Variovorax paradoxus B4: one gene and its partner. The protein of the gene in region 2 interacts with the protein of the main gene of each other region in a pairwise test. Links are inferred from orthologs where the notes say so. Each region holds a gene or a part of one and is shown on either strand. Other genes may lie near its edges.

Region 1 (3,824 bases), 710 kb from region 2 along the record:
CCGCACCGCGGCGGACGTCGAGGGGGCCGACCTGCGGCACAACGACGCCTATGCGCTGCGTCTTCGCGGCGTCACCACGGTCGTTGCCGACCCCAAGACCAAGAAGAAATAGATAGCGAATACCGAGGACATTCAATGCCCAAAGAATACAAAGACCTGGTTGTCGGACTCGACATCGGAACCGCCAAGGTGATGGTGGTCGTCGCCGAGGTGCTGCCTGGCGGCGAACTCAAGCTGGCGGGACTCGGCATTGCGCCGAGCAATGGCCTCAAGCGCGGCGTGGTGGTCAACATCGACGCCACGGTGCAGAGCATCCAGCAGGCCTTGAAGGAGGCCGAGCTGATGGCCGACTGCAAGATCAGCCGCGTCTACACCGGCATCACCGGCAGCCACATCCGCGGCATCAATTCGAGCGGCATGGTGGCAGTGAAGGACAAGGAAGTCACGCCCGCCGACGTGGCCCGCGTGGTGGAAACCGCGCGCGCCATCAACATCTCGAGCGACCAGCGCCTCCTGCTGGTGGAGCCGCAGGAGTTCGTGATCGACGGCCAGGACGTGAAGGAGCCGATCGGCATGAGCGGCATGCGGCTGGAGGCCAAGGTGCACATCGTGACCGGCGCGCAGAGCGCGGCCGAGAACATCATCAAGTGCGTGCGCCGCTGCGGCCTCGAGGTCGACCAGCTGATGCTGAACCCGCTGGCCTCGAGCCAGGCGGTGTTGACAGAGGACGAGCGCGAGCTCGGCGTGGTGCTGGTGGACATTGGCGCGGGCACCACCGACGTGGCCATCTTCACCAACGGCGCGATCCGCCACACCGCCGTGATCCCGATCGCCGGCGACCTGATCACCAGCGACATCGCGATGGCGCTGCGCACGCCCACCAAGGACGCGGAAGACATCAAGGTCGAGAACGGGTACGCCAAGCAGCTCCTGGCCGACCCCGACACTCAGGTTGAAGTGCCGGGCCTGGGCGACCGCGGGCCGCGCATGCTGAGCAAGCAGGCGCTGGCCGGCGTGATCGAGCCGCGCATCGAGGAAATCTTCTCGCTGGTGCAGCAGGTGGTGCGCGAGTCGGGCTACGAAGAGGTGCTGTCCTCGGGTGTGGTGCTCACGGGCGGCAGCGCGGTGATGCCGGGCATGGTCGAACTCGGCGAAGACATTTTCCTGAAGCCGGTGCGGCGAGGCATTCCGAAGTATTCGAGCGCGCTCTCCGACATGGTGGCGCAGCCGCGCGCCGCCACCGTGATGGGCCTGCTCGAGGAAGCCCGCTTCGCACGCATGCGCGGCTTCAAGGTCGCGCAGAAGAACGGATCCGTAAAGACTGCGTTCGGACGTTTCAAGGACTTCATCGTGGGGAACTTCTGACCATGAACCACTCCCCACTCTGGCTCGCACGCGGCGGTCCGCCCTTGCATTTCAACGAGCGATGGCGGCGCACAGGTCCACCGCCGCGACGACAGCTTCGTTGAACTCGTCAAGACACCAGAAAAATTCATAGATACACAACGGCAACTGCAAATTCAAGGAGTTAGAAATGACCATCGAAATGATCGAAGTCGAAGAATTCAACCAAGGCACTCAGATCAAGGTGATCGGAGTCGGCGGCGGCGGCGGCAATGCCGTGGCGCACATGATGGAGCGTGGCGTGCAGGGCGTGCAGTTCGTCTGCGCCAACACCGACGCGCAGGCACTGCAGCGCAGCAACGCGCACAAGATCATCCAGCTGGGCACCAGCGGACTGGGCGCGGGCAGCAAGCCCGACAAGGGCCGTGATGCAGCCGAAGCCGCGGTGGACGACATCCGCGCCGCCATCGACGGCGCGCACATGCTCTTCATCACGGCCGGCATGGGCGGCGGCACCGGCACCGGCGCGGCACCCGTGATCGCGCGCGTGGCCAAGGAAATGGGCATCCTCACGGTGGGCGTGGTGACCAAGCCCTTCGACTGGGAGGGCGGTCGCCGCATGACCAACGCCGACGCCGGCCTGGCCGAGCTCGAGGCGAACGTCGACTCGCTGATCGTGGTGCTCAACGAGAAGCTGCTCGACGTGCTGGGCGAGGACATCACCCAGGACGAAGCCTTCGCGCATGCCAACGACGTGCTCAAGAACGCGGTGGGCGGCATCTCGGAAATCATCAACGAGTACGGCGGCGTGAACGTCGACTTCGAAGACGTGCGCACCGTGATGGGCGAGCCCGGCAAGGCCATGATGGGCACGGCCGCCGCTGCTGGCCCGGACCGCGCGCGCATCGCCGCCGAGCAGGCCGTGGCCTGCCCGCTGCTCGAAGGCATCGACCTCTCGGGCGCCAAGGGCGTGCTGGTGCTGGTGACCGCATCGAAGGGTTCGCTGAAGCTGAACGAGTCGAAGCTCGCGATGAACACCATCCGCGCCTACGCCTCGCCCGATGCGCACGTGATCTACGGTGCGGCCTACGACGAAAGCCTGGGCGACCAGATGCGCGTGACGGTGGTCGCCACCGGCCTCTCGCGCGCTGATGCGCGCCGCCAGGCACCGACGCTCGAAGTGATCCGCACCGGCACCGACAACATCCCGTTCAACGTGCCCACGCTCGGCGCCGGCCATGCGGGCCACGCCGGCCACGGCGGTGGCAACCAGCCGAACTACGACGGCATGGCCGTTCCCAGCGTGTGGCGCACGAACCGCACCATGGCCGCGGCCAAGGTGGATGCGCTGTCGTCGGGCGGCATGGACGACTTCGAGATTCCGGCATTCCTGCGCCGTCAAGCCGATTGACGGCAAGGCAACCGAACGCAGAGGGCACGAAGGTTCGCAAGGGGTACGGGGAAGACCTGAAAGGGACTTCTGCCGGCTCTAGGCGCTGCGTTCGCTTCGTGCCCTTTGCGTCCATCGTCGGTCGCCTGGCATAGAACCCATGTCTATCGCTGCCATAGCGAGGGGAATAGGGCGGCACGGCCGCCACGCGCCTAAAATCGTCGGCGTGCTGCAACAACGAACCCTCAAGTCGATCAGCCGCGCCGTGGGCGTGGGACTCCACAGTGGACAACGCGTGGAGCTGACGCTGCGCCCCGCTCCGGTGGACACCGGCATCGTGTTCCGGCGCGTCGACCTGCCCGAGCCGGTCGACATCCGCATGACCGCCGAAGCGGTGACCGACACGCGCCTGGCCTCCACCGTCTCGACCGGCGGCGCGAAGGTGCAGACGGTCGAGCACCTGATGTCGGCCTGCGCGGGCCTGGGCATCGACAACCTCTACATCGACATCACGGCCGACGAAGTGCCGATCCTCGACGGGTCGGCCTCGTCCTTCGTGTTCCTGCTGCAAAGCGCAGGCATCGAGCTGCAGAAGGCGCCGCGCCGCTTCATCCGCGTGACGCGCAAGGTCGAGGTGCGCGAGGGCGAGGGCGCCAACGAGAAGTGGGCCAGCCTGGAGCCCTATCACGGCTACAAGCTGAGCTTCGAGATCGACTTCGACCACCGCGTGGTCAATTCCACCGGCCAGCGCGTGGAGTTCGACCTCGGCACCGATTCCTACAGCCGCGACATCGCACGCGCGCGCACCTTCGGCTTCACCAAGGAAGTGGAATACATGCGCAGCAAGGGCCTGGCGCTCGGCGGCGGTCTCGACAACGCCATCGTGATGGACGACACCAAGGTGCTCAATGCCGGGGGCCTGCGCTACGACGACGAGTTCGTGAAGCACAAGATCCTCGACGCCATGGGCGATCTGTACATCATCGGCAAGCCGCTGCTCGCGGCGTACACCGCATTCCGTTCGGGCCACGCGCTCAACAACAAGCTGCTGCGCGAACTGCTGGCCCACAGCGATGCCTATGAGGTCGTC
Region 2 (3,849 bases):
CGGGCCATCGGGCCGGCCTGGTCGAGGCTCGATGCGAAGGCCACCATGCCGTAGCGCGAGGCGCGGCCGTAGGTCGGCTTGATGCCGGTCACGCCGCAGAAGGAGGCCGGCTGGCGGATCGAGCCGCCGGTGTCGGTGCCGGTGGCCGCGGGGGCCAGGCGTGCCGCCACGGCCGCCGCGCTGGCGCCCGAGGAGCCGCCCGGAATACGCTCGCGGTTCCACGGGTTCTGCACCGGCACGGCCTTGTCGTGGCCCACGGCGGGCACGGCGACGTTCTCGTTGGCCGAGCCCATCGCGAATTCGTCGCAGCTCAGCTTGCCCAGCGTGACCGCGCCGGCCTCGGCCAGGCGGCGCACCACGGTGGCGTCGAAGGGCGAGCGGTAGCCCGCGAGCATCTTGGAGCCGGCGGTGGTGGCGAAATCGGTGGTGACGAAGATGTCCTTGTGCGCAATCGGCACGCCGGCCAAGGCGGGCGCGTTGCCCTTGGCGATGAGCGCGTCGGCCGCGCGGGCCTGGGCCAGCGTGACTTTCTCGTTCACGTCGACGAAGGTGCCGAGCGATTCGTGGGCCTTCATGCGGCCAAGGAAGACCTGCGAGGCCTCGACGGCCGAAACCTTGCGCTCGGCCAATGCCTTGGCGAGCGCGGCCACGCCCATTTGATGCAATTCGCCGCTCATTCGATCACCTTCGGCACGAGGAACAGGCCGGCTTCGACGGCCGGGGCGCTCTTCTGGTTGGCTTCGCGGTTGTCGGGTTCGCTCACCAGGTCGTCGCGCAGGCGCAGCGTGATGTCCTCGACGGCCGCGACCGGATGGGCCAGCGGCTCCACCCCCGCGGTGTCGACCGAACGCATGCGTTCGACCAGGTCAAAAAAGCCGTTGATCTGGCTGAGCATGCGCTCGCTTTCGTCGGAAGCAAGCTGCAGCCGTGCCAGGGAGGCAATGCGTGCAATATCTGAGGCGGAAAGTGACATGGGTCGGACCGGTCGAAAAACCGGAAGTAATCGCACGCCGGAGAGGGTGCTAACACGGGATTCAGAGGGGATTCGGGTATTATCCCGCCTTTGCCGCAACCCCCGCGAACGCGCCGGCTTTTGCGCCAAAAACGATCAATTCACCCCGTCATACGACCCAAAAACAGAGCGACGACCTGCCGACGCGCAGGCGTGCTCCAGAGGATTCCGCACATGTTTGGAGCTTTCCGTCGGTACTTTTCCACCGACCTTGCGATCGACCTCGGCACCGCCAACACCCTGATATTCGCCCGCAACAAGGGCATCGTGCTGGACGAGCCCTCGGTCGTCGCCATCCGCCATGAAGGCGGCCCCCACGGCAAGAAGGTGATCCAGGCCGTCGGCCGGGAAGCCAAGGCCATGCTGGGCAAGGTGCCCGGGAACATCGAGGCCATCCGCCCGATGAAGGACGGCGTGATTGCCGACTTCGTGATCACCGAGCAGATGATCAAACAGTTCATCAAGATGGTGCACCCGCGCACGCTGCTCACGCCGAGCCCGCGCATCATCATCTGCGTGCCCTGCGGCTCGACCCAGGTCGAGCGCCGCGCCATCAAGGACGCGGCCGAGGCGGCTGGCGCCACCTCCGTCTACCTCATCGAGGAACCCATGGCCGCGGCCATCGGCGCCGGCCTGCCCGTCAGCGAGGCTTCGGGCTCGATGGTGGTCGACATCGGCGGCGGCACCACCGAAGTGGGCGTCATCAGCCTGGGCGGCATGGTCTACAAGGGCTCGGTGCGCGTGGGCGGCGACCGCTTCGACGAAGCCATCATCAACTACATCCGCCGCAACTACGGCATGCTGATCGGCGAGCCGACGGCCGAAGTCATCAAGAAGAACATCGGTTCGGCCTTCCCGGGCTCCGAGGTCAAGGAGATGGAGGTCAAGGGCCGCAACCTCTCCGAAGGCGTGCCGCGCAGCTTCACCATCAGCAGCAACGAAGTGCTGGAAGCCCTGACCGACCCGCTCAACAACATCGTCTCGGCCGTGAAGAACGCGCTGGAGCAGACGCCGCCCGAACTGGGCGCCGACATCGCCGAGCGCGGCATGATGCTGACCGGCGGCGGCGCGCTGCTGCGCGACCTGGACCGCCTGCTGGCCGAGGAAACCGGCCTGCCGGTGCTGGTGGCCGAAGACCCGCTGACCTGCGTGGTGCGCGGCTGCGGCATTGCCCTCGAGCGCATGGACCGTCTGGGCAGCATCTTCACGAGCGAGTAAAAGGCGAAAGCCATCATCGGCCGGCCTCTGCTCGCGCAGGCCGGCTTTTTTGCCATCTGACGTTGCACACAGCCAGGCCTGAACCATGCCCTTGGGCACGCTCGATCGCACAGCCCCGCCCCTGTTCAACCAGGGACAGTCGGCGCTCAGCAAGCTGATCTTCTTCGGCGCGCTCGCGCTGTTCCTGATGGTGGCCGACGCGCGCTTCCATCTCGTGCAGCCCCTGCGCGCGGCCGTCGGCGCGGTGCTCTACCCGGTGCAATGGCTGGCGCTCAAGCCGGTGCAGCTGGTGGTCGGCGGCAGCCGCTATTTCGAAGACCTGCAGGCGGCCCAGCGCAACGAGGACGAGGCGCGCAAGGCGCTCATGCTGCAGGCCGAGCGCGCGAGCCAGGCCGACACGCTCGCGCAGGACAACGCGCGGCTGCGCGCGCTGCTCGAGCTGCGCCAGACCACCCAGGCGCCGGGCCGCGCGGCCGAGGTGCTGTATGACGCGGCCGACCCGTACACGCGCAAGATCGTCATCGACCAGGGGCTCACGCAGGGCGTGGCCGCCGGGTCGCCCGTGATCGACGCGCACGGCGTGCTGGGACAGGTGACGCAGGTGCAGCCGTTCACGAGCGAAGTCACGCTGGTGATCGACCGCGATCTTTCCATTCCCGTGCAGAACACCCGTACCGGCGTGCGCAGCGTGGCCTTCGGCGATGCGTCGGCGCATGGCGGCGGACTCGAGCTGCGCTTCATGGCCGCCAATGCCGACCTGCAGGAGGGCGACCTGCTGTCCACCAGCGGCGTCGACGGCGTCTATCCGCCCGGCCTGCCGGTGGCGAAGATCGAGCGCATCGAGCGCCGCGCCGATTCGGCCTTTGCGCGCATCTACTGCGTGCCGCTGGCCCGCGTGACGGCTGCGCGCTACGTGCTGGTGCTCGCGCCCACCGGGGCTCCCTCGGCGCCGCCGCCCGCGCCGGCCGCCGCCGTGGTGCGCAAGAAGCCCGAGGCCAAGCCGGCCGGGAAGGCCGACAAGGCCGACAAAAAAGCCGCGGAGCGCGCCCGATGATCAAGCGTCCCGGACAACAGCAGCTCCTGCTGCCCGTGAGCCCGCTGTTCATGTGGGCGAGCCTGGTGGTGGCGCTGCTCATCAACATGATCCCGATCGGCCGCGCCGCATGGATGCCCGACCTGCTCGCGCTGGCCATCGTGTTCTGGGGCGTGCACCAGCCGATGCGCGTGGGCATCGGCGCGGCCTTCGTCTTCGGGCTGTGCATGGACGTGCACCAGGCGTCCATGCTGGGCCAGCATGCGCTGTCCTACACCACGCTGGGCTTCTTCGCGATCACCATCCACCGGCGCCTGCTGTGGTACCCGGTGGCCTCGCAGGCGCTGCAGGTGCTGCCGCTGTTCGCGTTGTCGCAGCTCATCGAGGTCATCACGCGGATGATCGGCGGCGGCGTGTTCCCGGGCTGGAGCGTGCTGATCTCGCCGGCCGTCGAGGCGGCGCTGTGGCCGCTGGCAACTGCCTTGCTGCTGGCCCCCCAGCTTCGCACGCCGGACCCCGACGAGAACCGGCCGCTATGAGTTCGCCCGCATTTGCCATGGCCACGGCCCGCGCCTAAGCTCGCACT

The links.
Region 1: the proteins of VAPA_RS01720 (region 2) and ftsZ interact in binary tests that used the Escherichia coli proteins (3 or more experiments, as listed by UniProt). The link is inferred for Variovorax paradoxus B4 from one-to-one orthologs.

The regions. Positions count from the first base shown.
Region 1 is NC_022247.1:1,077,759-1,081,582, forward strand. What follows is about bases 671-3,644. They hold ftsZ (cell division protein FtsZ), read left to right. Parts: upstream 671-1,534; coding sequence 1,535-2,755; downstream 2,756-3,644. Other genes in these bases: ftsA (cell division protein FtsA), read left to right, coding at 671-1,365; lpxC (UDP-3-O-acyl-N-acetylglucosamine deacetylase), read left to right, coding at 2,961-3,644. Outside these bases: VAPA_RS04825 (cell division protein FtsQ/DivIB), read left to right, coding at 1-112; more of ftsA, read left to right, coding at 136-670; more of lpxC, read left to right, coding at 3,645-3,824. UniProt on the Escherichia coli protein: Essential cell division protein that forms a contractile ring structure (Z ring) at the future cell division site. The regulation of the ring assembly controls the timing and the location of cell division.
Region 2 is NC_022247.1:370,553-374,401, forward strand. Bases 210-3,208 are described here. They hold VAPA_RS01720 (rod shape-determining protein), read left to right. Parts: upstream 210-1,186; coding sequence 1,187-2,230; downstream 2,231-3,208. Other genes in these bases: gatA (Asp-tRNA(Asn)/Glu-tRNA(Gln) amidotransferase subunit GatA), read right to left, coding at 210-677; gatC (Asp-tRNA(Asn)/Glu-tRNA(Gln) amidotransferase subunit GatC), read right to left, coding at 674-973; mreC (rod shape-determining protein MreC), read left to right, coding at 2,316-3,208. Outside these bases: more of gatA, read right to left, coding at 1-209; more of mreC, read left to right, coding at 3,209-3,284; rod shape-determining protein MreD, read left to right, coding at 3,281-3,802. UniProt on the Escherichia coli protein: Forms membrane-associated dynamic filaments that are essential for cell shape determination. Acts by regulating cell wall synthesis and cell elongation, and thus cell shape.